DNA from 4 places in the Rahnella sp. GSA61A genome. Region 4 is predicted to be linked to each of the others. Evidence: predicted binding sites of a transcription regulator. Region 4 holds the regulator's gene; each other region holds the start of a gene.
The links. Region 4 encodes CRP, which controls carbon source genes, mostly activating them, when cyclic AMP is high. Its sites were predicted from a motif close to ATGTGANNNNNNTCACAT; they were not measured.
Positions count from the first base shown of each region.

Region 1: msrB (peptide-methionine (R)-S-oxide reductase MsrB) is a predicted target of CRP. The motif match lies at 4,580-4,597, and genes of this name have one in related genera.
Region 2: LC431_RS21605 (2-hydroxycarboxylate transporter family protein) is a predicted target of CRP. The motif match lies at 4,218-4,235, and genes of this name have one in related genera.
Region 3: idnO (gluconate 5-dehydrogenase) is a predicted target of CRP. The motif match lies at 4,737-4,754, and genes of this name have one in related genera.

Region 1 covers NZ_JAHXYO010000021.1:19,800-27,434, forward strand. The annotation lists gene LC431_RS21265 (MipA/OmpV family protein) at 521-1,270, shown strand; gene LC431_RS21270 (aldo/keto reductase) at 1,401-2,255, shown strand; gene LC431_RS21275 (D-hexose-6-phosphate mutarotase) at 2,338-3,207, opposite strand; gene gapA (glyceraldehyde-3-phosphate dehydrogenase) at 3,374-4,372, opposite strand; gene msrB (peptide-methionine (R)-S-oxide reductase MsrB) at 4,722-5,135, shown strand; gene LC431_RS21290 (YeaC family protein) at 5,231-5,503, shown strand; gene pncA (bifunctional nicotinamidase/pyrazinamidase) at 5,580-6,209, opposite strand; gene ansA (asparaginase) at 6,223-7,236, opposite strand; gene sppA (signal peptide peptidase SppA) at 7,394-7,635, opposite strand, start outside.
Region 2 covers NZ_JAHXYO010000022.1:4,485-12,119, reverse strand. The annotation lists gene nrdF (class 1b ribonucleoside-diphosphate reductase subunit beta) at 1-827, shown strand, start outside; gene mgrA (L-glyceraldehyde 3-phosphate reductase) at 945-1,988, shown strand; gene LC431_RS21610 (C40 family peptidase) at 2,036-2,494, opposite strand; gene LC431_RS21605 (2-hydroxycarboxylate transporter family protein) at 2,791-4,146, opposite strand; gene LC431_RS21600 (sensor histidine kinase) at 4,466-6,118, shown strand; gene LC431_RS21595 (response regulator) at 6,111-6,824, shown strand; gene proV (glycine betaine/L-proline ABC transporter ATP-binding protein ProV) at 7,413-7,635, shown strand, end outside.
Region 3 covers NZ_JAHXYO010000013.1:156,191-163,825, reverse strand. The annotation lists gene LC431_RS17140 (GMC family oxidoreductase) at 1-1,642, shown strand, start outside; gene LC431_RS17135 (cytochrome c) at 1,639-3,042, shown strand; gene LC431_RS17130 (SDR family oxidoreductase) at 3,104-3,847, opposite strand; gene idnO (gluconate 5-dehydrogenase) at 3,856-4,620, opposite strand; gene LC431_RS17120 (LacI family DNA-binding transcriptional regulator) at 4,826-5,809, shown strand; gene LC431_RS17115 (MFS transporter) at 5,985-7,337, shown strand; gene LC431_RS17110 (Bcr/CflA family multidrug efflux MFS transporter) at 7,571-7,635, opposite strand, start outside.
Region 4 covers NZ_JAHXYO010000008.1:18,726-26,360, forward strand. The annotation lists gene allS (HTH-type transcriptional activator AllS) at 1-339, shown strand, start outside; gene LC431_RS12155 (phosphoribulokinase) at 475-1,344, shown strand; gene LC431_RS12160 (OsmC family protein) at 1,348-1,755, opposite strand; gene crp (cAMP-activated global transcriptional regulator CRP) at 2,118-2,750, shown strand; gene LC431_RS12170 (YccS/YhfK family putative transporter) at 2,812-4,887, shown strand; gene LC431_RS12175 (aspartate aminotransferase family protein) at 5,583-6,800, opposite strand; gene LC431_RS12180 (aminodeoxychorismate synthase component II) at 6,924-7,499, opposite strand; gene LC431_RS12185 (putative adenosine monophosphate-protein transferase Fic) at 7,576-7,635, opposite strand, start outside.

The sequences.
Region 1 (7,635 bases), on a different contig from region 4:
GTGTAAGCTCATCGGGAATCATTCACTTGCCGCCTTGCTGCAATTCCAATGATTCGGGTAACGCACAGGTTAATGAGAGCTTTTTTCAGCGCTCCCGGAAGAAAGATCTCCCACCTGAAATACAGCAACCCTTATGCCAACTTGCAAAACCCCTTGGAAAGCGACAATCTCGATGGTTTGAGAACTGTCTTTATTCGGTGGGACGGGCAACCGTTCAGGCTAAGTCTTTCATCTATTTATAAGCGTAGTTTGGCATTAAGAAAATTTCCTCTCTGGTTTTGGCGTTTTTTAAGTCATATCAATGACTCAGTTGTGCGGAATGCTCTGAAAAGCCTTACAGGACGTGCCCTGCAGAGCGGAAGTTGTTTCTTTAGTCATTTTTATTTCATATTTTGCAGTTAAATTGTGCGATCGCCCCGGTTTTTCTGGATATGTCTTTTTATAGACCCAGAATTGCTAAGCGTGACGTTTAAGGTTCATTTACACTAGCGACGTTTTTTTACTTAATGGAATTAAGACAATGAAAATGATCAATCTAAAAACACTGTCCATCGTTAGCGCGGCAGTGCTTTGCAGTCATGCTGCCGTGGCGGGAACCTGGCAGGCGGGTGCATCTGCGCTGGTCGCTCCGGATCCGTACCGTGGTAATAATGACCACGTATACCCGGTACCGATCATCAATTACGACAATGATGATTTCTATTTTCACACCCTGATGGCGGGCTATTACCTGTGGAATGATGACGCCAACAAACTGAGCGTCACCGCCAGCTATTTCCCGTTGAGCTTTGACCCAAGCGACAGCGACGATAAGCGCATGAAGCGCCTCGATAAACGTCACTCAACGCTGATGGCCGGTCTGGCTTATTCGCATAATGCCGAGTGGGGTACCCTCCGCGCCAGCTTCAATGCGGATACGCTGGATACCAGCAATGGCATGACTGCTGATCTGGCTTATCTGTATGCCATTAAAGGCTCTAACTGGGCTGTGGTACCGGGCTTTGGTGTGACCTGGTTTAGCTCGAATCTCACCCAGTATTATTATGGCGTGACCAAAGACGAATCCCGTCGCAGTGGCTTCCATAGCTATTCCCCGAACGACAGCTTCAGCCCGTATGTTGAAGTCTCCGCAAAATATAACTTCACGCCAGCATGGCAAGGGTTCGTGACCGGTCGCTACCTGCGTCTGTCCAGTGAAGTGACCGACAGCCCGATCATCGAAAATAACTGGACTGGCGTGTTGTGGACGGGTGTGACTTACACCTTCTGAGGCAATGCACCATCATGGTGAACATATTGCACATTAGTGGGGCGTATCGCCCCATTTGCACATTTATAGATCAGTAAATTTTCAAAGAATCGAATTAACTTTTCAGCTATGACCCAACCGGAGGAAACAGATGAAAGCGAAGACCGTGCAATTGCCTGATGGCACGACAGTACCCGCAATCGGACAAGGTACCTGGTATATGGGGGAACGGAACAGTGATCTCCGTGCCGAAGTGAAGGCCTTGCAGCAAGGGCTGGATGCCGGTATGACGCTGATCGACACTGCAGAAATGTACGCGGATGGCGGTGCGGAAAGGGTGGTCGGTGAAGCGATATCCGGGCGGCGTGATGACGTGTTTCTGGTGTCAAAAGTGTATCCGCATCATGCCGGTGGCGCGAAAGCGATCGCCGCCTGTGAGCAAAGTCTGAAGCGTTTAAAAACAGATTGTCTAGACCTGTATTTGTTGCACTGGCGTGGTTCGATTCCGCTACATGACACTGTCACGGCGATGGAAAAATTGCAGCAATCCGGCAAAATCCGGCGCTGGGGTGTCTCTAATCTTGATACTGACGATATGCAGGCGCTGTGGAAAATCCCCGGAGGCAATGCATGCATGACCAATCAGGTGCTGTATCACGCGGCAGTCCGTGGCATTGAGTTTGACCTGCTGCCGTGGTGTGAGGAGCACAGCGTTCCCGTTATGGCCTATTGCCCGCTGGCGCAGGCCGGCAAGTTACGTCACGACGTCCTGACTGCACCGGTGATGCAGGAAATCGCCAACGCTCGGGGTGTCAGCAGCGCGCAGATTGCTCTGGCCTGGGTAACGCGCACCGGTAACGTGATCGCTATTCCTAAAGCGGTACAACCGCAGCACGTGAAAGATAATGCGGCGGCGCTGACGCTCAGCCTGACGGCCGATGAAATAGCACGAATTGACACAGTATTCCCGGCACCGAATCATAAAACGCCGCTGGATATGGTTTGAAGTCAATCATTCACATCGGTCATCAGACGATAAAAAGGGGCCATCTGGCCCCTATGTCATCTTTGCTGCAAACCTAAACCGGTTATTTACGGACAGAGAAGGTCACTGCCAGACGCGCTGGCGCGGCATGCGTAGAGGTGTGTGTATGGGAAACTTGCGCCGTTTCAACGCACACCATGGTTTTATATCCGTCATCCGGCATATCAGCCATGCTCACCGACAGTGCAGAACCCGGATTCCAGGCCACCACATCGGCGTTATTTTCATGTGCGACAACCAGCGTACGTTTCAGAACCGGATCAACGATTTCGCTGGTGGCTTGCGGCTGGGTGTAGATGCGGTCAGTCTGGCCCGTGAAGGTCAGATCACCGTCTTCCTGCTTGGTTTTTGCGCCATCGACTTTATCAATAAAGCTGTTGCCCAGGCCTTTAATAGTGACATCGGCGATGTCGCCAATGTTGAAATAGGTGTGCAGGGCGCTGTTGGCTTCGAAATCACCGGTTGATTCCAGCTCGATGTGGCAGGTTGCCCCGAGCGTGAAGCGTGCCGTCAGCGTGAATGCATGCGGCCATAATTCCAGTGTTTCAGGGGAGCTTTTCAGCGTTAAGGTCAGTACCACATCTTCGTCAGTTTCTTTGTGGTCAGTCAGTTCCCACGCAACGTTACGTGCAAAACCGTGTGAGGGTTTGCCCGCCGGACCAAACCACGGCCAGCAGATAGGGATACCGCCACGAATCGCAACGCCTTCTTTGAACGCGCTGGCACTGCTCATCCATAGCACCGGCTCTTCGCCTTCAGGCTGCCATGCCAACAGATGTGCACCTTGCAGGGCAATGGCAGCACGGACTTTCGGATGAGTCACCACGAGTACCGGCAGTTCGTCGACAAGACGCTGGCTAACGGAGGTAGAGATTTGGTTTACGATCGGAAGAGAAAAGAGTTGTTCTGTCATTATCTAAAATCCTGTCAGGGTTAAACAATTACGATTTTGAACCAAGACTACACATGAACCAAACCCGTCTGTTTGATCGCACTCATGTGCTGATAAAAAAGTGCATCCGACAGAAAGCAAAAGGGCGACTTGCGTCGCCCTTCAATCAGTTCATTCACATAACCAATTATTTGGAAACGTGAGCGATCAGATCCAATACTTTGTTTGAATAGCCAGTTTCGTTGTCGTACCAGGAAACCAGTTTCACAAAGTTGTCGTTCAGCGCGATACCTGCTTTCGCATCGAATACGGAAGTCAGTTTTTCGCCGTTGAAGTCGGTAGATACTACGTCGTCTTCGGTGTAGCCCAGAACGCCTTTCAGATCGCCTGCTTCAGAAGCTGCTTTGATTACTGCGCAGATTTCTTTGTAAGACGCTGGTTTTTCCAGACGTGCAGTCAGGTCAACAACAGAAACGTTAGGAGTAGGAACGCGGAACGCCATACCCGTCAGTTTACCGTTCAGAGCTGGGATAACTTTACCTACTGCTTTAGCAGCACCGGTAGAAGAAGGGATGATGTTCTGGGATGCGCCGCGGCCGCCGCGCCAGTCTTTGTGAGACGGGCCATCAACGGTTTTCTGAGTTGCGGTAGTTGCATGAACAGTGGTCATCAGTGCTTCAACGATACCGAAGTTGTCGTTGATAACTTTAGCCAGTGGTGCCAGGCAGTTAGTGGTGCAAGATGCGTTAGAAACGATTTCCTGACCTGCGTATTCTTTATGGTTAACACCCATAACGAACATTGGGGTGTTGTCTTTAGAAGGACCAGTCAGAACAACTTTCTTAGCGCCTGCAGTGATGTGCTTACGAGCAGTCGCATCATCCAGGAACAGACCAGTAGCTTCAGCTACAACGTCAACGTTAACTTCATTCCATTTCAGGTTAGCTGGGTCACGCTCAGCGGTAACACGGATGGTTTTGCCGTTAACAACCAGGTGACCGTCTTTAACTTCAACAGTACCGTTGAAACGACCATGAGTTGAGTCGTACTTCAGCATGTATGCCATGTAGTCCGCGTCCAACAGATCGTTGATTGCTACGATCTCAATGTCAGAACGTTCTTGAGCAGCACGGAAAACAATGCGACCGATACGGCCAAAACCGTTGATACCTACTTTGATAGTCATATATTCCACCAGCTATTTTTTTAGTGAATAAAAGGTTGGTTGTAAAATTACAAAAACCTTGCTGAGCGTCAAGCGGAATCGTGTCAATTATTGCTGTAAGTCAAAGCGACGACCTACTCTTGCTCGCTTATTGCACGTTCCGTTTTTAAATCGGCTCACAACCACATGGGGGCGAAAAACAGAATATAAAGAGCCGGAAGATCAGGAGTGTGATCGCCATCACAAGTTGCAAGCTGGCTAACGCTGATGCCATACAGTTTAGGACAAAACGGGCAGACTCGTTGTTAATTTTTTGTTATTATAAACTGTTATTTAAGTTGATTTTTATATTCGTCAGAGAACGAGAATCATGAGCATTGAAGCCAAATCTTCCCCTACACTTGACCAACTCACTGAAATTCAACGTTATGTCACGCAGGAGCACGGAACAGAACCTCCGTTCTCCGGAAAGTTGCTGCACAACCGCCGCGAAGGGATTTATCATTGCGTGGTCTGTGAGTCAGCGCTGTTCTACTCCGATACCAAATACGATTCCGGCTGTGGCTGGCCAAGTTTTTATCAGCCAGTTAACCCTGATGCGATCAAATATCTCACTGATAATTCGCATAAAATGGCGCGTGTCGAAATCCGCTGCTCCCGCTGTGAAGCTCATCTGGGGCATGTTTTCCCGGACGGCCCGAAACCGACAGGTGAACGTTACTGCATAAACTCTGCCTCAATGAGCTTTACTGATGGCAAAAGTGGCAATAAAACCCGCGGTTAGTTCGCAAGAAAATGGTGATGTAATTTTACCGACAAAATCGATTCAGCTATTATTCAAAACCGTTTGAATAATACAGATGAACACAAGGTGCTCAGATGGAAATTAATCAACTTATTGATGTAATGACGCCGGAAATTTACGCACGTCTCGCGCAGGCAGTTGAACTCGGAAAGTGGCCGGACGGTGTCGCGCTGACGCCGGAACAGAAAGAACACAGCCTGCAGGCCGTGATGCTGTATCAGTCGCGTCACAATGTTGATGCCCAGCACATGAGCATTGGCACGGACGGGCAGATTGTCACCAAAAGCAAGCAGGAACTGAAACAGCAATTTGCGCAGGATACGCTGATTAAACTGAAGCCGGAGTAAGTGGGCGGGTTGCGAAAGTGCTGTTTGCTGATAAAGGCGCTGAAGCGCCTTTATCAAGTCAGACGGGAAGACAAATTCAGCCTGTTACTGCCTCAGAGGTACTGATTTTTGCCCCTGCTTTACGCATCGCTTCAACCGCTTCAGCACTGTCTTCGGGTTGCAGATTGACGCCACGGCAACCGTCGGTCAGCAGTGTCACCTGATAACCTTGCTCCAGCGCATCCAGCACCGTGAATTTCACACAGTAATCCGTCGCCAGCCCCATCACATACACATGTGTAATCTGCGCCGCTTTCAGCCAGTCATTGAGCATCGTAGCAGCACGATGTCCGTTATCGAAAAACGCACTGTAACTGTCGATGTCAGGATTGGTGCCTTTCTGCACCACAAAATCCACCTGCGGCAGATTCAGCCCCGGGTGAAATTCAGCGCCCGGTTCACGCTGAACGCAGTGAACCGGCCACCAGACTTGAGGCAGACCGTTCAGTTCGCCCGACGTCCAGGGCTCCGCGTGGGAATTCACCGCAAAGCTGCGATGTCCCGCCGGATGCCAGTCCTGCGATGCCACCACGGCGATGTCATGGCTTTTACACCATGTCATCATCTTATTGGCAACCGCAATCGTGGCGTCGCCGTCAGTCACGGCCAGCGCGCCGCTGCGACAAAAATCATTTTGCAGATCGACCAGCAACAAAGCAGATTTCATATCGCCCTCTGATTTATTCGGTGAGTTCGCCGCGCAGGTTTTGCTGCATCAGTTCGCGGATTTCCTCGGGAGTGTGTGACTGGCTGAGCAGATAATGCAACTTGGTCAGTGCCGCTTCCACGGTCATATCAAAGCCGCTGATCACACCGGAATGGGCGAGGGCGTTGCCGGTGGCATAGCCGCCCATGTTGACGCGCCCTGAAATACATTGCGTCAGATTAACCACCACAATGCCGCGCTCAGATGCGTCTTTCAGCACTTTCAGCAGGTCGCCTTTTTGCGGGGCGTTACCGACACCATAGGAGCGCAGGATCAGCGCTTTTACCGGTTGCATCAGGAAGTTTTGTACCACTTCGGCGGAAATGCCCGGGTAGATCGTTACCACGCCGATCGGTTGTGGCGTGATGTGATGCACTTTCAGCTTCGCCGCAGGCACTTCAGGCAGTGACGGCGTGGAAAGTCGGCGGATGTGGATCCCGGCTTCCAGCAGAGGCGAAAGGTTCGGTGAGGCAAAGGCATCGAAACCATCTGCGTGCGCTTTGGTGCTGCGGTTGCCGCGATACAGACGGTTGTTGAAGAACAGGGTGACTTCGTTGACCGGATGATTCGCGGCGATATACAGCGAGTTCAGCAGGTTGATCTGACCATCAGAACGCAACGCTTCAAGCGGAATCTGTGACCCTGTCACAATCACCGGTTTGCTCAGATTTTCCAGCATGAACGACAGTGCAGAAGCGGTGAATGCCATGGTGTCGGTGCCGTGCAGGATAACAAAACCGTCGTAGTCGTCGTAATGCGCCTGAATATCATCGGCGATGTGCTGCCAGTCTTCCGGCGTCATGTCGGAGGAATCCATCAGAGGCGCGTATTCCTGAATGGTAAATTCAGGCATCTCAGGGCGATGGAATTCAGGCATCAGCGCCAGCTGACGTTGTAAATGGCCGGACACCGGAATGTAACCCTGTTCAGAACGCTGCATACCGATTGTGCCGCCGGTATAGGCAACGTAAATAGATTTTTTAGTCATCGAAGATGTTCTTTTTTAGAAAGGTGAAAGCAACTGCGCTAAGTATAAAGGCTTCGTGGCTGACGTCCCACCCTAAAAAAGCCCGGAGTTCTCAGCAAGAAGCTCCGGGCTGTGCATTAAGGCGATTCTTTATCCCACATTATCCCAAAACGGAACGTTACTTCACATCACCACAGGTCAGGCAGAGTGCGTAACGGTTCTGCGGATCGTTCATGTTGCTGAACAGGTCAGCCTGTGATTTCAGCGCCATGGCCATTTTGCTCACCGGCGCAGGCAGATACGCCTGGATTGCCGCCGGTAACATAGCGTGAACCGATGCGCTGACCTGCGAGAATACCAGGTCGCTCAGGCTTGGCTCACTGACATACCAGTTCAGTTGCCATTTTGGCAGTTTGGCCA
Region 2 (7,635 bases), on a different contig from region 4:
GGGCGACGCTCAGCGCAAAAGAGAAACAGCTGACGATCCGCGTGTTTACTGGCCTGACGCTGCTGGATACCGTGCAAAACGTGGTCGGCGCACCGACGCTAATGAAGGACGCGGTGACACCGCACGAAGAAGCGGTTTACTCGAATATCTGCTTTATGGAAGCGGTGCATGCGCGTTCTTACAGTTCGATTTTCTCGACGCTGTGCGCCACCGTGGACGTGGATGAAGCCTACCGCTGGAGTGAGGAAAACGTCGCGCTGCAAAACAAAGCCGCAATCATTTTGTCGTATTACGACGGCGAAGATCCGCTGATGAAGAAAGTCGCCAGCGTGTTCCTCGAATCGTTCCTGTTCTATTCCGGTTTCTATCTGCCGATGTACTGGTCGAGCCGCGCCAAGCTGACCAACACCGCCGATCTGATCCGTCTGATCATCCGCGATGAAGCGGTTCACGGTTACTACATCGGCTATAAATTCCAGAAAGCGCTGGCGCTGGAAAGCGAAGAGCGTCAGCGTCAGATCAAGGAGCAGGCGTTTGATCTGATTCAGGATTTGTACGATAACGAGATCCGCTACACCGAAGAACTGTACGACGGTGTAGGCTGGAGCGAAGACGTGAAGAAATTCCTGCATTACAACGCCAACAAAGCGCTGATGAATCTCGGCTACGAAGCCCTGTTCCCGGCCAGCATGGCGGATGTGAATCCGGCGATCCTTTCCGCATTATCGCCAAACGCCGACGAAAACCATGACTTCTTCTCCGGATCCGGTTCGTCATATGTGATCGGCAAAGCCGTCAACACCGAAGACGAGGACTGGGATTTCTAAACAGCTCCTTCCCCTCGTGAGAGGGGAAGGAGGAAAACGGATGTTGCCGTTATTTTTCTCAGCGTTAGTATAGAAACAGTGTTTCAAAACCCTACGCGATCAGAAAAAGGAAACATCATGACGCCCTATCAAGCCTCATCCTCCCGTTACGAAACCATGCAATTCCGCCGTTGCGGTCAGAGCGGTTTACAACTCCCTGCCCTTTCTCTTGGCCTGTGGCACAGCTTCGGCCATGTCAGTCCGCTGGAATCCCAGCGTGCATTGCTGCAAAAAGCCTTCGATTTAGGCATCACCCATTTTGATCTGGCGAATAACTACGGCCCGCCTCCGGGCTCTGCGGAAGAAAATTTTGGCCGTTTGCTGAAGCAGGATTTCGCGCCATATCGCGATGAACTGATCATCTCCACCAAAGCCGGTTACGACATGTGGCCAGGACCGTACGGTTCCGGCGGCTCGCGCAAATATCTGCTGGCCAGCCTCGATCAGAGCCTGCAACGCATGGGGCTGGATTACGTCGATATCTTCTATTCGCACCGGGTGGATGAAGAAACGCCGATGGAAGAAACCGCAGCGGCGCTGGCTTATGCGGTGCAAAGCGGTAAGGCATTGTATGTCGGGATCTCCTCTTACTCGCCGGAACGTACCCAGATCATGGCGGAGTTACTGCGTGAGCTGAAAGTACCGCTGCTGATCCATCAGCCGTCATACAATCTGCTGAACCGCTGGGTGGATAAGAGTGGTTTGCTGGATACGCTGGACCAAAATGGCGCAGGTTGCATCGCCTTTACGCCGCTGGCGCAGGGGTTGCTGACCGGCAAGTATCTCAACGGCATCCCTGACGGCTCGCGCATGCAGGTGGAAGGGAATAAGGTGCGCGGGCTGAACGCCAAGATGCTGACAGAAGATAACCTGAACAGCCTGCGGTTGCTCAATGAGATGGCGCAGCAGCGCGGACAGACCATGGCGCAGATGGCGCTGAGCTGGCTGCTGAAAGACGATCGCGTGACGTCGGTGCTGATTGGTGCCAGCCGCCCTGAGCAACTGGATGAAAACGTGAAAGCGCTGGATAATCTGCGCTTCACCGCTGAAGAACTGACAGCGATTGATAAGCATGTGGCGGATGGTCAGCTGAATCTTTGGCAGGCTTCGTCAGATAAATAACCATCCAAAACAAACGGGCGGATCTCCTGAAAGGATCCGCCTTTTTTTTAGCTCATCAGTTCTAAACGACGTGCGGTTTCGTAATGATCAACCCAATACTGATTATCCAGTGATGAAATAGTGACGCCTTCAATTTTCGAGGCATGAATGAACTGATGATCCCCGACATACACGCCGACATGACGATCGCCCGGCGACGTTTTGAAAAACACTAAATCTCCCGGTTTCAGATTATTTTTACTCACTTTTCTGCCGTTCCTGATTTGCTGAAAGGTGGTTCTTGGCAGGCGTGTTTGCAGGGAATCATTAAACAGATGCTGCATCAGCGACGAGCAGTCCACGCCTTTGTGGGTGGTGCCCCCCCAGCGGTAATGCGTCCCCTTCCAGCGCGGATATTCCGCCAGCAGGGCGCTTTTAATATTGTCTGAGTTGCCCGTATTGACCGCAGTCACGGTGGACCCTTTTCCATTAAAAAGTTCGCTATGGAAAAATTTGTAGGTGTCCATAGACTCAAATTCTTTAGGCATATCAAAAGCAAAGGAGTGGATGCTAAACAAACCGGTAACGAGAAGCAGTAAGGCAGAAACAAGCGATTTAATACGGAACATGCGTGGATTCTTTCGTCAAAAAATAGTGCTCTTCCTTACGTGGGAACCTGCTCACGGGGCGGGTGACTCGTCTCTGAGTGCGCAAATAATAACCGCCGGACAATAAATAAGCAGGTTGAATTGAGTCCAAAATTGGACTGGGGATTTTTTCTCAGGAAAACCCACCCCTTAGGCTGAAGGGGTGGGTGAAGGTGTTATGAGAAGAACTTCGCCAGAACAAACAGGCCGACAGAAACGTTGATAGCTCCCCCGATACGGGTAGCGATTTGCGCGAAAGGCATCAGCGTCATGCGGTTGCCGGAGGTCAGAATCGCCACGTCGCCCGTGCCGCCCTGCCCGCTCTGGCAGCAGGAAACAATCGCCACATCGATAGGGTGCATGCCAATTTTCTTACCCACATAAAAACCGGTGCCGACCAGCGCCAGCACCGTGGTCACAATCACCAGCAGGTTCTGCAGGGTGAAAGCGTTGATCAGTTCCTGCCAGGGCGTGATCGCGACACCCACCGCGAACAGCACCGGATAGGTCACGGCAGTGCGGAAGAATTTATACACCGTCATCGAGCCGTGCTGAATAGTCGGCGAAACGCCGTTCGCCAGTTTCACCAGCACCGCCGCAAACAGCATGCCGACCGGCGCTGGCAGGCCGATCCATTTCTGGCCGAGCATCCCGACCATGTACAGCAGGATGGCCAGCAGCGCACCACAGGCCAGCGCGTTGACGCCCGGATTGCCCTCAAATTCATCGGTGCCACTGCCCATCTGGCCTTTTTTCGACGGCATCAGTTGGCCTTCGCCGGTAAGATGCGGATAACGTTTACCGAGCTGGTTCAGCACGCCCGCCAGCACAATGGCCGTCAGGCCACCGAGCATAACAATCGGCAGAATGCGCCCAAGCGCCACGCCCTGCTCCATATGCAGGATGGTCGCGTAACCCATCGACAGCGGGATCGCACCTTCTCCGACACCGCCAGCCATGATCGGCAGGATCAGGAAGAAGAAGGTTTGCATTGGCGGTAAACCTAAAACAGTGCCCATCGCCATACCGGCAATCATGCCGACCACTTCGCCGCACAGCATCGGTACGAAAATACGCATAAAGCCCTGGATCAGCACCTGACGGTTCATGCTCATGATGCTGCCGACAATAATGCAGCAGATATAAAGGTAGAGAATATTGGTGGATTTATAGAATTTGACCGTGGAATCAACAACAACATCCGGCAGCAGGCCGTAATGCACCATCGCCGAAGGAATAAAAGTGGCACAAATCGCCGCGGCCCCCAGTTTACCCACCACAGGTAAGCGTTTACCCAACTCGCCACAGGCAAAACCGAAGAAGGCCAGCGTGGCGACCATCACCACGATGTCACTCGGCAACTTGCCATTCAGGCAATCGAGCAGGATCAGCACGCCCGCCAGCAGGAAAAAGGGCAGCGGGATAATGCCTATCTTGTAGTGATCAAGAATGTGCCACCATTTTTGTCTGGCCGAGAGGCCGGAGGTTTTCGTTTCTTTGACAGCGATGTAGGAATCGTCGGTTGTGCTCATGACATTGCCTCTTTCTTCTGAAGACTTTTCTTATTGATGGTCTGAGCATATGAAAACAGGCGGTCAGCCAGGTGTGAGGTTGTTCAAATTAAAACCGCAGGGATAAAGGTTGTTATGGTGTTTATGGTGTTAATGCACCCTGATTTATAAGGATTATAAGATTAGTAGTAAACCCCGCTATTAACCCTGTTATTACTGTGTGAAATAATCATTATTTTAATCTTCTGTTCACAACTCCGCTTCTCTGCGATTACGACTCACATTTCGCCGTGATAGGCTTATTGAATGTATATCTCAGGTTCGCCGTGCAGCAGGTCGTATGAAATTCAGGTTACCTTTTCAGGTAAAACTCTTTTTATCTCTGGTGGTATTTTCCTGCGTGTTGCTGGCACTGCTGGGGGCTATTTTATTTCATATTATTGACCGTCAGTTACATCATGATCTGGGCCAGCGTGCACGGGTTCAGGCCAGCGAGATCGCTCTGATGCCGGGGCTGGCGCAGAAGGTACAGGCCCGCGATATCCCCGGCATCGCGAAACTAATCCAGCCATTACGCGATAAAAGTGACGCCAGTTATATCGTTATCGGCGATACCCGCGAGCTGCATCTTTATCATTCCGAATCTCCGGAGCGCATAGACCTGCCGATGATTGGCGGTGATAACGCCGGTGTGCTGGCCGGTAAAACCATTATTTCCGTACGTCAGGGCGGCATCGGCGTTTCATTGCGCAGCAAAGCCCCGATTCTGGATGCCAGTAATCAGGTGATCGGCATTGTCTCGGTCGGTTATCTCACCTCTTACATCGATAATATTAATGGCCGCCGTCTGGCGCAGGCCGGTTTATACGGTTTACTGCTTTTATTACTGCTGTTTATTTTTTCATGGATGTTCACCCGCAACGTTAAAAAACAGATGTTCTGGCTGGAACCCAAAGATATTGCCCTGCTGGTCCGCCAGCAAAAAGCGTTGCTGGAAGCCATGTATGAGGGCGTATTTGCGATCAACGCCGAAAGGCAACTGATTTCAATTAACCGGGCCGCACGCGAGTTACTGGATATCCGCCAGCCCGAAAACGAGCTACTGGGTAAACCGCTGGCGGAGGTGCTTCAGACGCCGCCCACGTTCTTTACGCAACGTGGTGTCAGTGAAAACAACAGTCAGCATGATCAGATTACGGTACTCAATCAGAGACAGGTGATCGTCAACCGCGTACCCATCGAACTTGAACCCGGTGCAGAAAGTGGCTGGGTATTCAGTTTCCGTGATAAAAACGACATTAATACGCTGAGCAGCCAGCTGAGTCAGGTGAAGCGCTACGCCGATAACCTTCGCATCATGCGCCATGAACAACTGAACTGGACTGCGACGCTGGCGGGCTTGCTGCAAATGCAGCGTTACGACGATGCAATGCGCTATATTCAGGCACAGTCGGAAGGCGCGCAGGCCGTGCTGGATTTCGTCTCAGCACGTTTTACCTCGCCAGCACTTTGTGGCCTGCTGCTGGGGAAATACGTCAGTGCACGCGAAAAAGGTGTCGAGCTGAGTTTCGATCCTGCCTGTCAGCTCACCCGCATACCGGCAGCCATCAGTGAAACCGAACTGATGTCAGTGATTGGTAATTTGCTGGATAACGCCGTGGACGCCACACTGAAAGCACTGACGCCCCCGGCACCGGTCGAATTGTATATTTCCGACCGGAACCGGGAACTGCTGATTGAAGTCGCCGATCAGGGCAGCGGCGTGGAAGATGCACTCAAGCCGCACCTGTTTGAACAAGGCGTCACCAGCAAGCCCTCCAGCGGGCAGGACGCCACGGGTGCAGAACACGGTATCGGCCTGTATCTGGTGGCCGGTTATGTCCGTCAGGCGGGTGGCAGCATCGAAATCTCAGACAACACGCCGCAAGGTACAATATTTTCAGTCTTTATCCCGTATCCGGCAGAAGCGTTAACAGGACAGAACCATGAATAACAGCAGCGCACTCGATGTCGTGATTGTGGAAGATGAGCCACATCTGGCTGGTCTGCATCGTGATTTTATCGAGCAAAATTTCAACCTGCGCGTCGTCGGCATTGCGGCCACACTGGAGCAGACGCGTTCTCTGCTGCGCCTGCATCAGCCGCGTCTGATCTTACTCGATAACTATTTGCCGGATGGTCAGGGTGTCGATCTGATCGACAGCCCGTTGCTGAAAAGCTTCGATTGCTCGGTGATTTTCATTACCGCTGCCAGCGATATGCAAACCTGTAGCCAGGCCATGCGCAGCGGCGCGTTCGATTACATCATCAAGCCGGTGTCGTTCCATCGTCTGCGCAGTTCACTCGAGCGCTTTATGCAACTGGTGCAAACGCTGCGTAATGTGAAAGTGGTCGATCAGCGGGCCCTGGATAAGTTGTTCAATCTGCCAGCCACCGATACGCCGCCAGCCCCTTCTGCCAAAGGCATCGAGCCGAATACGCTCGAACTGGTTCAGCGGGTTTTCACGGCGAAACCCGACGTCAGCTGGTCGGTGGAACAGGTGGTTGAAGAGGTTGGGATCAGCAAAACGACCGGTCGCCGCTATCTGGAATATTGCGTGGAAATTGGCTTTATCGGCGTCGAGATGCAGTACGGAAATATCGGTCATCCGAGACGTCTGTATCGCAAAATAGCAGACGAAGAAAAATCCGTATCCTGAGGCCGAATTTCGGCCGTTTTGCGTGAAGAACTTCCCCCTCCCTGCCGGTGTCATCACCGGCGAATTTCCCGCATACCCCGCCTGTTCAGGTGATTATTTCATTACGTAGTCATCTTTCAGACAAGCGGTAAATTCACGGCTTTCACGCAAAGCTCAAATCTCTATTTACCCTTGCAAATCCCCTCCTCATAAAACGCATTAACTTCAGGGAAATACCTCAATAACTCCGTTCTAAAATCACACAAATAAAAAAGACAATAAAACCCATAAAATCAGTAAATTACTTATATTTTTAGCGAAAGCATCCGTCGTGAAATTAGGCAAAAACCCAAAGTGCTCTGGCGGGATAAATTGTCATTAATTGTCAGTTTGAATTTACCGAAATTAAACACCGCAAATACAGATAAATACGTAACCAGAAACCCAATCATGAATATTCATCGGAAACATTGAGACTTGTCTCAGAATTTCGATGTGTTAGGGTATAACGCGTTCACTATTTCGTTACAGGCAAAATCCTATACGGTCCAACACAAAAATTAGACATCGAGCCGATACGGCTATTTATATCCAAGGAATGCACATTGCATGGCAATTAAAATCGAAGTAAAGAATCTTTATAAGGTATTTGGCGAAAACCCGGATCGCGCTTTCAAGATGATTGATGCAGGCAAGGGTAAAGAAGAGATTTTTGAGAAAACCGGTCTTTCACTTGGCGTTAAGAATGCCAGTCTGGCCATTGAAGAAGGCGAGATTTTCGTCATCATGGGGTTATCCGGTTCCGGTAAATCCACCATGGTACGCCTTCTCA
Region 3 (7,635 bases), on a different contig from region 4:
ATTTACGGCAGACGGCGATGCGTCTGCTGATGTGATTGTTGTCGGTTCCGGTATCGTGGGCGGCATGATTGCCGATCAGCTGGTCAGCCAGGGATATTCCGTTCTGGTGCTGGAAGCAGGTTTGCGCATTGAGCGCGCGCAGGCCGTTGAAAACTGGCGCAACATGCCTTTCGAAAACCGCGCTGGCTCTGACTTCCAGGGGCTTTACCCGCAGTCTGAAAAAGCCCCCGCACCGCTGTACTTCCCGGAAAATAACTACGTCCATCTGACCGGGCCGAGCGCCAGCAGCTTCAAACAAGGTTATCTGCGCACCGTCGGCGGCACCACCTGGCACTGGGCAGCATCCTGCTGGCGTCACGTTCCCAACGATTTCAAAATGAAAACGTTGTACGGCGTGGGCCGCGACTGGCCAATTTCCTATGATGAACTCGAACCTTATTACTGCCGTGCTGAAGAAGAAATCGGCGTAGCCGGTCCCAATGACCCTGAGTTGCAGTCGCCTTCTGAGCGCAGCAAACCCTATCCGATGGAACAGGTGCCTTACGGTTACGGCGACACCCGTTTTGCTGAAATCGTTAACCCGCACGGTTACCGTTCCGTGCCAATTCCGCAGGGTCGCAGTACCCGTCCGTGGAATGGCCGCCCGACCTGTTGTGGCAACAACAACTGCCAGCCAATCTGCCCGATTGGTGCGATGTATAACGGAATTGCGCACGTCGAACGCGCTGAGAACAAAGGTGCCGTGGTACTGGCTGAAGCGGTGGTCTACAAAATTGACACGGATGAAAACAACAATGTGACCGCCGTTCACTGGCTGGATAATCAGAAGAAATCGCATAAAGCGACCGGTAAAGTGTTCGCGCTGGCCTGTAACGGCATCGAGACGCCACGCCTGTTGCTGATGGCCGCAAACGAAAAAAATCCAAACGGTATCGCCAATTCGTCTGATCATGTTGGTCGTAACATGATGGATCACTCCGGTTTCCACTGCACGTTTATCGCCAAAGAGCCGCTGTGGATCGGTCGTGGTCCGGCGCAGAGCAGTTGTCTGGTCGGCCCGCGCGATGGCGATTTCCGCAAAGACTATTCTGCCAACAAAATGATCCTCAACAACATCAGCCGCGTGATCCCTGCGACCTCTAAAGCGTTGCAGATGGGGCTGGTGGGCAAAGAGCTGGATGAAGAAATCCGCCGCCGTTCCATCTTTGGCGTGGATTTGTCCATCAGCCTGGAACCGCTGCCGGATCCAAATAACCGCCTGACACTCAGCACCACCCGTAAAGATCCACACGGTTTGCCATGCCCGGATATTCACTACGATGTCGGGGATTACGTGCGCAAAGGCGCGGAAGCGGCTCACAAGCAGCTTGAGCACATCGGTTCCCTGTTCATGGCAGAAGAATTCAATATCACCACCAGCCTGAACGCCAACAACCACATCATGGGCGGCACCATCATGGGCAGTGATCCGAAAGATTCTGTAGTCAACGGCGAATGCCGCGCACACGACCACGCTAACCTGTGGTTGCCGGGCGGCGGCGCGATCCCGTCCTCCAGCGTGGTGAACAGTACGCTGACTATGGCCGCACTCGGCCTGAAAGCCGCCGATGATATGGCGAAAAAACTGGCAGGTGCCGCATGAAGAAACTTCTCACCGCCTGCCTGCTGAGCGCATCGCTAAGCGGATTCGCCTTCGCTGCGGACAATCAGGCTGAACTGATCCGTCAGGGGCAAGAAGTGGCGACAGCCGCCGACTGTCAGGCCTGCCATACTGCCCCGGAAGGCGGTAAAGCGTTTGCCGGTGGCTATGAAATCCATTCACCAATGGGCACGATTTACACCACCAACATCACACCGTCGAAACAGTTCGGTATCGGTAATTACACCGAAGCACAGTTCACCCGCGCGGTGCGGGAAGGTGTTCGCCCTGACGGTGCCAATCTGTATCCGGCCATGCCTTATACCTCTTACAGTCATATGAGCGATGCCGACATGCATGCGCTGTATGTCTATTTCAAAGAGGGTGTGAAGCCGGTCGAACAACCGAATGTTGAAACTGCCCTGCCGTTCCCGTTCAACATGCGTATTGCGATGGCGGGCTGGAACATGATGTATCTCGACAGCACGCCGTTTAAGCCGGATCCGTCGAAAAGTGAACAATGGAACCGCGGTGCGTATCTGGTCAACGGTGCCGGTCACTGTGATACCTGTCATACGCCACGTAACCTGATGATGGGTTCTGTGACCGATAAACCGCTGGCAGGCGGCATGGTCGGCCCGTGGTATGCCCCGAATATCAGCTCGGATCCGGTCAGTGGTATTGGTAACTGGTCGCAACCTCAGCTGGTGGAATACCTGAAAACGGGCCGCACCGCCGGGAAAAACCAGGCAGCGGGCGGTATGGCGGAAGCGGTTCAAAACAGTCTGCAATACATGTCTGACAGTGACCTGAACGCGATTGCTTTCTACCTGAAAAACAGCACGCCGGTGCGTGACCCGCGTGATACGCAGGCGGCGGACACCTTCGGTAAACCGGTGAACGTGGAAGAAGGTTTACGCGGCGCGCACCCGTTTAATGCGAACAAAACCATCGACAACGGTGCGGCACTGTTCAGCGGTTATTGCGCCAGTTGCCACCAGCCGGACGGTTCTGGCAGCGAAAATCAGGCATATCCGTCGCTGTTCAACAATACCGCCACCGGCATGGGTAATGCGTCTAACCTGATTTCCGCCATTCTTTACGGCGTGGATCGACAGGTCGGCGACCATCACGTACTGATGCCGAAATTTGGCGTGGGCTCGTATGTCGGTCAGTTAGATGATCAGCAGATTGCTGACATCTCCAACTACGTGCTGAAAAACTACGGCAATGCGGCCATTCAGGTCAGCGCACATGATGTCGCGGTGTTACGCGCAGGCGGTCCGGTGACATTACTGGCGAAACTGCAACCGTTTATGGCTCCTGCAATGGTGGCTGGCGTGATTGTTCTGCTGGTGCTGATTTTCTGGCTTGGCCGGAAACGCAAAACCAAAGCAGCGTAATCCGTACACTGAAATGCAAAACGGCCCTGTTTGGGCCGTTTTTTATATGCGGATCTGAAAACTAACCGCGCCCGACCAGCGGCATGGCGCTCGCCATTACGGTCATGGTCAGCACGTTAGTGTCGAGCGGTAAACCGGCCATAAACGCCACCGCCTCACCGACGCGCTCCACCGGGATCACCGGTTCCTCAGCGATATGTCCGTCCGCCTGCATTCTGCCTGCCAGCGCTTTATTGCCCATATCCGTCGCCGCATTGCCGACATCGATTTGCCCGCAGGCAATGTTGAACGCGCGACCATCGAGCGCGGTGGATTTGGTCAGTCCGGTAATCGCGTGCTTGCTGGCGGTGTACGGCGCAGAATTCGGGCGCGGCGACTGCGCCGAAATCGAACCGTTGTTGATGATACGTCCGCCTTGCGGCGTTTGTTGTTTCATCAGTTTTACCGCCGCCTGCGTACACAAAAAAGCGCCGGTGAGATTGGTATTGATCACCGACAGCCAGTCTTCCACCGGCAGTTGTTCGATCGGCACATCCTTCACGTTATTACCGGCGTTATTGAACAGCAAATCCAGACGTCCGAAGGTTTCCTGAATATCCTGAAACAGCGCGGCCACCGATTGCGGGCTGGTCACATCCAGCTGACGTGCCACCGCCTGCCCCGGTGTAAACAACGCGACCGCCTGGTCGAGTTTTGCCTTATTACGCCCGGCCAGAATCACTTTAAATCCGATCGCTTCCAGCGCTTTCGCGGCGCTCAGGCCGATACCGCTGCCCCCGCCAGTGATTAATGCGATTTTGTTCATTGGGCCTCCTATACTGCAGCCAGCATGCCGCCATCAATAAAGAGTAAATGACCATTCACGAAATCTGAGGCCCTAGAGGACAGATAAACCGCGCCGCCCACCAGCTCTTCAGGATTGCCCCAGCGTGCAGCCGGCGTGCGTTTACACAGCCATTCGGAGAACTCTTTGTTATCGACCAGCGCCTGGGTCATGTCAGTTTTGAAATAGCCCGGCGCGATGCCGTTCACCTGAATATTGTAGCGTGCCAGTTCAACGCACATGCCACGGGTCAGCATTTTTACCGCGCCCTTTGAAGCGGCGTATGGCGTGATGGTGTCGCGACCCAGCTCGCTTTGCATCGAACCGATATTAATGATTTTGCCGCGCTCGCGTTGGATCATGTAACGCGCCACCGCCTGCGATACCAGGAACACAGATTTCTGGTTTACGGCAATCACGTCGTCCCAGTCTTTTTCCGGAAACTCGGTGAATTTATGGCGGCGCTGAATACCGGCGTTATTCACCAGCACATCAATCGGCCCGATGGTGCTTTCAATATGATCAATCGCCTGATTCACCGCCTGACTGCTGGTGACATCAAATGAGACGGCATGGGCGATAAAGCCTTCAGCACGCAGGGCTTCGGCCGCTTTTTGCGTGGATTCCTGTTGTGTACCGTTAACGATAATTTCCGCGCCATGCTGCGCCAGCCCTTTCGCCAGCAGGAAACCCAGACCGCGCGTCGAGCCGGTAATCAGAATCTTTTTATTGTCCAGTGAGAAGAGATTTGTCATGACGTTGGCCTTATTGAACGCTGATTTAAAAAGTTAGCTTCACTACACCGGTTTACCCCGCGCTAAACTGTGATGCAGATCACCTGACGGAATGTTAAAAAACCCTGTTACTCCGGGTGTGATCATCATCATTTTGATAACAATCTCCGGCGCTTTCTGTTTCAATAACAAGGTATATTTGCAGGCCCAATCAGGAAAACTCCGCATGAGAAACCAGCGCGTGACACTACAGGACATCGCCCAACTGGCGGATGTCACGAAGATGACGGTGAGCCGTTTTCTGCGCACGCCGGAAAAGGTGTCTCCTGAAACCCGCGAACGCATCACGAAGGTGATGGAAGAAGTGGGATATCCGCTGGAAGAAGCCCGCGGACCGGCCAAAGCGCCGCGTATCGGCATTTTAGTGCCGTCATTTAACAACCAGATTTTCTCCGACTTACTGGCGGGCATTGAGTCGGTCACTTCCGCGCAGGGCTTTCAGACGCTGGTCGTCAATTACGATTACAGCAAAGAGCGCGAGGAAGAACACATCATTAATCTGCTCGGTTATCAGCTTGCCGGACTGATCCTCACGGATTCCGTGCATACCCTGAAAGCCGATAAGTATCTGAATGCCGCAGAAATTCCTGTTGCGCAGGTGATGGATCTCGACGATCCGCACGGGCGGATTGCCGTCGGTTTTGATAACCAGCAGGCCGGTTACGATATGGCGAATACGTTGCTCGCCAGCGGCAAAGAACATGTGGTGTATTTCGGTTCGATGTCAGATGCCCGCGACCAGAAGCGTTATCAGGGTTACAGCCGCGCAATGGATGAACGCGGGCTGACGCCGGTGCATATCACGCCTAATAAAGTGTCGTCGGTATCTATTGGTGCGGGCATGCTGGCCATGGCGCGTCAGTTATATCCGCAGACCAACGCTATTTTGTGTACCAATGACGATATTGCCGTCGGCGTGTTACAAGAATGTATCAAACAGGGGATCCGCGTCCCGCAGGATATGGCAATTTCCGGTTTCCACGGGCTGGATATCGGCCTCGCCACTACACCATTATTAGCCAGCGTGATCACCCCGCGCTTTGAGATGGGGAAAGTGGTGGCAGAGATATTGCTCAAAAAAATCAGGAACCTGCCGACGATCGAAAGGGTGGATTTGCATTACCGTATTTCCCTCGGCGGCACCATTTAATCCTCCTTTCCCGTCCATTTCTCCCCCTTCGTCCTGCACGCCAACTCCGGTGCAGGATCACGTAAGTGGTAACACCTTTTCTTAACATAATTCAACGTGACTCCTGTCACGAAATACTTTCCTCAAAATGCTTTTATTAAGCCATCACCGGTTACAGGCATACAGAGGAAAGAATATGGATAATAAGATTCCTAAGGCTCGCTGGCTTCGAGTAATAACGCCAATCCTTATCGCTTGCATTATTTCCTTCATGGACAGGGTCAATATTAGTTTCGCCATGCCCGGCGGGATGGACGCGGAATTAGGGATTACCGCTTCAATGGCCGGTCTGGCCGCCGGTATCTTCTTTATCGGCTATTTATTCCTGCAGGTGCCGGGCGGCAGCCTGGCGGTACACGGCAGCGGACGGAAATTCATTGCCTGCTCATTGATTGCCTGGGCGGTGATCTCCATCCTGACCGGCTTTATCACCAATCAGTATCAGCTGTTGTTCCTGCGCTTTGCGCTGGGTGTGGCAGAAGGCGGGATGCTGCCGGTGGTGCTGACGATGGTCAGCAACTGGTTCCCTGATAAAGAACGTGGCCGCGCCAATGCTTACGTGCTGATGTTCGCGCCGCTCGGCGGGATGATCACCGCGCCGTTGTCCGGTTTGATTCTTGATACGCTCGACTGGCGCTGGTTGTTCATCATCGAAGGGGCATTATCTTTCGTGGTGATGCTTTTCTGGTGGTTCACCATCAGCGACCGTCCGGAAGAAGCGAAATGGCTGTCAGAGCGTGAACGCGACTATCTGGTGACGGAACTGAACCGCGAACGCGAAGCCCTGAAAGCCCTGGCGCCGGTAAACAATGCGCCGCTGAAAGAGGTGTTCCGTAACAAGTCTATCGTCAAACTGATCATCATTAACTTCTTCTATCAGACCGGGATTTACGGCTATACCTTGTGGCTGCCGACCATCCTGAAAAACCTGACCGGCGGTGACATGAGTTCAGTGGGTATGCTGGCGATTATCCCTTACGTCGGCACCATGCTGGGGATCCTGGCGATGTCGGTGCTGTCGGATAAAACCGGTAAGCGTCGTATGTTCATTGCCCTGCCGCTGTGTGGTTTCGCAGCTTGTCTGGCGGCCTCTGTCGCATTTGGCCATAACATCATGGCGGCCTACGGTTTCCTGGTCGGTGCCGGTTTCTTCCTGCAAGCCGCCACCAGCGCCTTCTGGACCATTCCGGGTAAAGTCACCACGCCGGAAGTGGCAGGCAGCGCACGGGGTGTGATCAACGGTCTGGGGAATCTGGGCGGTTTCTGCGGTCCGTATCTGGTCGGCGTGCTGGTCAGTCTCTACGGCCAGAGCACCGCGATTTATGCCCTGGTGGCCTCATTACTGATTGCCGCGGCAGTCACCACGTTGCTGCCAAAAGAGTGCGATATGGCGCTGGTACCGGGGGCGAAGGCCAAAGCCATGGCGGATGAATACGCCCGTGCCAAAGCCGCGCGCAGGGTTCAGGGAGTGAAAGCAGAAGTGGTTTAATGATCCAAAACGGTGCTGGTTTAGCTCCTCCCCCTGCGAAGGGGGAGGTTGGGAGGGGGTTTTAAAGGCTAACCCCTTGTTAAAGAAAACGTTAGCTTTCTGATTTTGACCTTAATACCCCACCCCAACCCTCCCCTTCGCAGGGGAGGGAGCAGACCGAATTCCTGCTTCGACATCTGTAAAATCAGCAGGCCAACCGGACTTTGCTCCTCCCCCTGCGAAGGGGGAGGAAGTTATGCAGATACTGCTTTCGCCGGACGGCTGGCGTAGAGATACAGCAAGGTGGCGGCCAGGACAC
Region 4 (7,635 bases):
CAGTACATTGCCATCAATGTGGAAGACACCTCGCGCCATCTGAACAAGCGGGTAGCCTGGTTGCTGACCGGGCAACGGCAGATCATCGTGGCAGATGTGGCGACTAAACTGGCCTGTCACCTGAAGGGAATGGGTATCGGTTTTCTGCCGCGCCATCTGTGCCAGCCATATCTCGACAGCGGCGAGCTGATCGCCCGACAAATCCGCTATCCGCGCGCCCCTTCCCCGCTCAGTCTGGCGTGGAAAAAGGAGTACACAGGCAAGGCGCTGCATGACATTGTTTCTCTGTTCCACCAGAAGGACCCGCTGATCCAACCGTTGCTGGCGGGTTTAGAATAGTGATGCCCTCTTTGGCTTCGCGAATAAATATGGTAACAATAGGCTTAATTATGCGCAGCCTTGACGCCAGAACTTCGACCACAGAAAAGACCGCGTCTCGCCTGCCTGCATCACCTTTATGGAGAACAGCGCATTATGTCAGCCAAACATCCTGTTATTGCCGTGACCGGTTCGAGCGGTGCAGGCACCACGACCACCAGCGTGGCATTTCGTAAAATATTTCAGCAGCTTGGTTTGCGTGCGGCGGAACTGGAAGGCGACAGTTTTCATCATTTCACCCGTCCTGAAATGGATGCGGCAATACGCAAGGCGCGCGATCTGGGACGTCATATCAGCTACTTCGGGCCGGAAGCCAATGACTTTGGTTTGCTGGAAAAAAGCTTTATCGAATACGGTAAAACAGGCACTGGTCGTTCACGTAAGTATCTGCATACTTATGACGAAGCCGTTCCCTACAATCAGGTGCCGGGTACCTTTACGCCGTGGCAGGCGTTGCCGGAACCGACGGATATTTTGTTTTACGAAGGGTTACACGGTGGCGTGGTGGCGGACAAAATTGACGTTGCCGCGCAGGTCGACCTGCTGGTCGGCGTAGTGCCTATCGTCAACCTCGAATGGATCCAGAAACTGGTGCGCGATACCGGCGAGCGCGGGCATTCCCGTGAAGCGGTGATGGATTCCGTCGTGCGTTCGATGGATGACTATATCAATTACATTACGCCGCAGTTTTCCCGCACACACATCAATTTCCAGCGGGTACCCACCATCGACACCTCGAACCCGTTTGCCGCCAAAGCCATTCCGTCACTGGATGAAAGCTTTGTGGTGATTCATTTTCAGGGACTGGATGACATCGATTTCCCGTATCTGCTGGCCATGCTGCAAGGGTCGTTTATCTCGCACATCAAAACACTGGTGGTGCCGGGCGGCAAAATGGGGCTGGCGATGGAGCTGATCATGGCGCCGCTGGTGCAGCGCCTGATGGAAGGCAAGAAGATCGAGTAAACTTTATTCGGCTGCAATCACTTCAAAGCTGTGGGTGATTGTGGCCGCTTTCCCCAGCATCAGAGACACAGAACAGTATTTTTCGGCAGACAGGCTGACTGCGCGTTCAACAATCTTATCGGTCAGATCCTTACCGGTGACGATAAAATGCAGATTGATGTGAGTGAACAGACGCGGCGCTTCTTCGCGGCGTTGTGAGGTCAGCTTCACTTCACAATCACGCACGTCATTACGACCTTTTTGCAAAATTGACACCACGTCGATTGCACTACACCCCCCTGCGGACATCAGTAACATTTCCATCGGGCTTGGGGCTTTATCACCCGCGTTTCCATCCATTGAAATCTGATGACCCGATGCAGACTCACCTAAAAATGTCAGTCCTTCAACCCATTTGACACGTGCATGCATGAACTATTCTCCCGGTGAATAAACTTGTCGAAATCTGCTCTCAGAGTACCCTTTCACCTAAAATCTGGCAACGTAACCCGATCGCCATCATGCTGAAGCGAGACAACAGAAGACAGCATCTCAAACCTGTGCTACAAACAAAGCCGAAACATACTTTCCAGTAAATTGCGGTGACGGTTTTTGCGGTTTAAGTACAGAACCCACGGTGATGACAGCAATAAACAGGCTGTTGCACTCCGACATCCGCTTGCAGCATTTCTGGAGAGTTATATGCTGAAAGGGCGCTTTGGATTTGAAGTGCCGTACAGGGAACTCTGAGCCCTGTGATTTTGGGCAGCGATAACAACAGAGGATAATAGCAAATGGTTCTCGGCAAGCCACAAACAGACCCGACTCTTGAATGGTTCCTGTCTCACTGTCATATACATAAGTATCCTTCTAAAAGTACGCTGATTCACCAGGGTGAAAAAGCCGAAACGCTTTACTACATCGTGAAAGGGTCAGTTGCTGTCCTGATTAAAGATGAAGAAGGCAAGGAAATGATACTGTCCTACCTTAACCAAGGTGACTTCATCGGTGAGCTGGGACTCTTCGAAGAAGGTCAGGAACGCAGTGCCTGGGTACGTGCTAAAACTGCCTGTGAAGTGGCTGAAATTTCGTATAAAAAATTCCGCCAGCTGATTCAGGTTAACCCGGATATTCTGATGCGTCTCTCCGCGCAGATGGCCAACCGTCTGCAAGTGACGTCAGAGAAAGTCGGCAACCTTGCCTTCCTTGACGTTACCGGTCGTATCGCTCAAACCTTGCTCAATCTGGCTAAACAGCCTGATGCAATGACCCATCCGGACGGGATGCAAATCAAGATTACCCGCCAGGAAATTGGCCAAATCGTCGGTTGTTCACGTGAAACAGTCGGACGCATTCTCAAAATGCTGGAAGATCAAAGCCTGATCTCCGCACACGGTAAAACGATTGTCGTTTACGGCACACGTTAATCCCTCAAAAATTGGCGCGGCAAAACACTGTCGCGCCTTTTTTATGGGCTAAGCTTTACCCATGACGCTATGGCGAAGACTGTTTTACCATCCTGAAGTGAACTACGCGCTGCGCCAGACGCTGGTGTTGTGCTTACCTGTTGGCATTTGCTGGCTGTTTGGCAATTTGCAAATGGGCCTGCTGTTTTCCCTCTGCCCGGCCTGTTGTAACATCGCCGGTCTGGATACCCCGCATAAACGCTTTTTCAAACGCCTGCTCGTCGGCGGTTCACTCTTTGCCGTGAGCAGCCTTCTGCTGCAACTGATGCTCGAAAGCTGGCATATACCGCTGCCGCTGATCATGCTGTCGCTGGCGTTACTGCTCGGCGTCACCGGTGAAATCAGCCCGCTGCATGCGCGCCTGTTGCCCGGTGCGCTGGTGGCGACTATCTTCACGCTGAGTATGGTGGGCGTGCGCCCGATGTGGCAGGCCCCGGTGTTGTTCGCCGCTGGCACAGCCTGGTACGGATTGTTTAACTGGGCGTGGTTTCGTATTTCGGAAGAACAGCCGATGCGCGAAACGCTCAGCCAGCTCTATCTGCAACTCGCGGATTATTTCGAAGCCAAGTACAGCCTGCTGACGCAACACACCGATCCCGAAACCGCGTTACCCCCACTGCTAGCCCGCCAGCAGCAGGTTATCGACCTGATTGCCCTGCTTTATCAGCAATTACACATGTTGCCCCAGCACGGACATCATCATCACCATAAGCGGCTATTTCAGCGTTTTCAGGTGGCGCTCGATTTGCAGGAGCACATTACAGTGAGCCTGCATCAGCCGGAAGAAGTGCAGAAACTGGTGGAGGAAAGCCATGCCGAAGCGGTTATCCGCCGAAATGCACAGGTGATTTCCACCCGTCTTCGGGTGATTGCCGACGATATTCTTTATCACCGTTTATCCGGGCGCTTTACGATGGCCAATGAGCTGACCGCGCTGGAGAAAATCGCCGCGCGCAACCCGGACAATCCGGTAGGTCAGTTTTGTTATTACCATTTCAGCCGCATTGCCCGTCTGTTACGCACACAGCGGCCGTTGTACAAACGTGACCTGATGAACACCCAGCCGCGTTTGCCCTTCTGGCCCGCGCTGAAAAGCTATCTTTCCTTCAAATCCGTGGCACTGCGTAATGCCGCACGTTTGGGCATTATTCTGGCGATTGGCAGCAGTCTGGGTCTGTTCTTCAATTTGCCCAAACCCTACTGGATCTTGCTGACTATCATGTTGGTCAGCCAGAACGGTTATAACGCCACGCGGGTGAGGATCCAGCACCGTGCACTCGGTACGCTGGCCGGATTGCTGATTGCCTCAGGCTTGCTCAAACTGGAACTGCCGGAAGGCACCACGCTGCTGTGCATGCTGCTGATCACCCTGTTGTCCTATACCGTTCTGCGCAAAAACTACGGACTGGCGATGGTCGGCATGACGGTGACTGCAGTGTATACCCTGCAATTGCTGGCGATGAACGGCGTGCATTTTCTGGTACCACGACTGGTCGATACCCTGATCGGCTGCGCGCTGGCCTTTGGTGGCACTATCTGGTTGTGGCCGCAATGGCAAAGCGGTTTGCTGCGCCAGAATGCACACCAGGCGCTGGAAATCTATCAGGACGCTATCCGCCTGCTGCTCGAGGAAAGCCCCGACACCGCCAAACTGGCGTACACCCGTATGCAGGTCAATCAGGCGCACAATAAGCTGTTCACTTCGCTAAATCAGGCGATGCAGGAGCCGGGTTTTAACTCACATTATCTGGCGGATATGCGTTTGTGGGTGACGCACAGTCAGTTTGTGGTTGAGCATATCAACGCGATGACGATCCTCGCCCGCGAGCATTACATGCTGCCGGAAAAACTGGCGACGGAGTATTTACAGACCTGCGAAATCGCGCTGCAAAGCTGTCAACAACGACTGCTCTACGACGGGCCGGGCAGCGAGAACAACCTGTTTAATGCGCCGGAACTTCACCCGGATATGCCACTGACCGAAATGGAACGCCATCTGCGGCGCGTAATTTCACATCTCAGCGTGATGCATACCATCTCGTCACTGGCGTGGAAGCAGAGGCCGCATCATGGGATCTGGCTGACGCGGCGGGCGTGAAGGGGGAGACCCCTTTCAAATCCCCTTTTTACTGGCTTGCAGTCAGACTGCTTTTTGAAATTGAGAAAATTTCGGTTTCTCAAGTACGGATGCCGTGTACTGGCGTTCTTTTAAACGGATTGAGAAAGTTTCGGTTTTTCAATTGCCGTGTTCGCTTAACTCACCGAGCCGAAACCGACCAAAGAGGGCTAAGACGAGCCCTCTTTGGAATCTCCACGTCTTAAACTGCGCGCTTCGCTCGTAGGCTATGTTCCAGCAACCACAGCGACAGGCTGGAAATCTTGCCGCGTTGCGGTTCCTTCTCTCGGTCTTCGAGCCACTGGTCTCGAAGCCGCTCCGTTCAGCAAGATTTCTGATTCGCCCGCAGGATTCTAAATTCAAAAGCAGAAGGGTTTTATCTTTTAGAAATGTCGATTGGCGTGCTCAAAAATGGCACCGAATGAACGGTTCGAGACCTATGGCTCGAAGCCTGAAATTCGGGAATCGCGCAGCGATGACATTTTGCGCCACACACTAATGCGCCAGAACATGTCCGCCGTGCCCGCGACAGCGCGCAGTGAAAAAGCGAAGGGAGATCCAAGAGGGAAAAAGCACTTTTCCCTCTTGGTCGGTTTCGGCGCGAGAGGCCATGTGATAAATGTTAGTGAGAAACCGAAATTGTCTCGATCAAGCGTTTAAAGACGGAGGCGTGGGGATCACCCCCCACAAACTTTCCCCACGGCTTTCTCAAACCTTTCCATCCCTTCTTCAATATCCGCGAAGTCGATAACAAGCGATGGCGCAAACCGCATCACGTTTGGTCCGGCGACCAGCATCATCAATCCGAATTCTGCCGCGGCGGCATGGAATTCTCCGGCGCGGTTTTTATACGCATCAGAAAGCTCGGCGCCGATCAGCAAACCCTGGCCGCGGAACTCGCTGAAGATGTGATATTTCTGGTTGATGGCCTCCAGCGCGCTGATGAATTTCTCGCGGCGCTCGTTGATCCCGGCCAGCACGTCTGGCGTATTGATGATATCCAGTGCAGCCTCAGCGACGGCGCAGGCCAGCGGGTTACCGCCGTAGGTGGTGCCGTGTTTGCCCGGTTCCATCACCGAGGCCACGTCTTCGGTTGCCAGCATGGCGGAAACCGGGAAACCGCCGCCGAGCGCTTTGGCAGTGGTCAGGATGTCTGGCGTCACGCCGTAATGCATGTAGCTGAACAACTTGCCGCTGCGCCCCATGCCGCTTTGTACTTCATCCAGCACCAGCAGCGCCTGATGTTTGTCACAAAGCTCGCGCAGACCTTGCAGAAACGCTTTGGTCGCAGGCGTGACACCGCCCTCCCCTTGCACAGGCTCGACAACAATGGCGCAGGTGTGGTCGTCGATCACCGCTTTTACGGCATCCAGATCGTTGAACGGCACGTGCACAATATCAGCGGGTTTCGGGCCGAAGCCGTCGGAGTATTTCGGCTGGCCACCCACGGAAACCGTGAACAGCGTGCGACCGTGGAAGGCATTATGGAAAGCGATGATCTTACTTTTGTACGGGCTGTGACGGTGCGAAGCGTAATAGCGCGCCAGTTTAAAGGCCGCTTCGTTGGCTTCAGCGCCGGAGTTGGCGAAGAATACGCGGTCGGCAAAGGTGGCGTCGATCAGCTTCTGCGCCAGTCGAAGGGCGGGTTCATTGGTAAATACGTTACTGACATGCCACAGGGTTTCGCCCTGCTCGTGCAACGCTTTCACCAGTGCCGGATGGCAATGTCCAAGCGCCGTCACAGCGATACCCCCGGCGAAATCAACATACTCGTTCCCTTGCTGATCCCACACGCGACTGCCTTTACCTTTCACGGGAATGAATTTCGCAGGTGAATAAACCGGCAAAATAACTTTATCGAATGTGCCCCGATCTACCGATGATTTTTCCGCCATTACCCTTCTCCCTCACGACCATTGATATGAAAATATAATCACAAAATATGCATAAAAAATCACATACAGGCAAACAGAAATCGCATCTGATGGGCAAGTAATTTTTTCAGCAATATTAACTGATTAGATTTTAAGGAAATTATCCAAAAGCTGATGCCCCTGCTCGCTCAAAATGCTTTCAGGATGGAACTGAACGCCATGCAGCGGCAAGGTTTTGTGCATGATGCCCATAATGTCGTCACGACCACCATCCCGTTCTGTCCATGCAGTAACCTCGAAACAATCGGGCAGCGTCTGTGGCGCGACCACCAGCGAATGGTAGCGCGTCACGGTCAGCGGATTATTCAGCCCGGTAAAGACACTCCTGCCGGTATGGCGGACAGGGGATGTTTTACCGTGAATGGCCTGCCGGGCGCGGACGATGCTCGCGCCGAACGCCTGCGCCATCGCCTGATGCCCGAGGCACACGCCAAGTATCGGTAAACGGTCGGAGAAATGGGCAATCGCTTGCAGGGAAATGCCAGCCTGATCAGGCGTACACGGACCGGGAGAAATCACCAGATGTGAGGGGGAAAGCTGTTCAATGTCGGTGAGCGTCAGCTGATCATTACGCATCACTTTCACCTCTGCACCTAGCTCGCAAAAATATTGATAGAGGTTGTAGGTGAAGGAATCGTAGTTGTCGATCAGCAGCAGCATAGTGTACCCGGTAAAAGTCGGAAAATTTACCGGGCAATTCTACGCATTTTTCAGCTCGGGCTCAGTATTTTGTCGATCAATGTTCTTCCGGGATTTCACTGACAACAGTATTAAAAATTGCCACCAGCTCGGATTC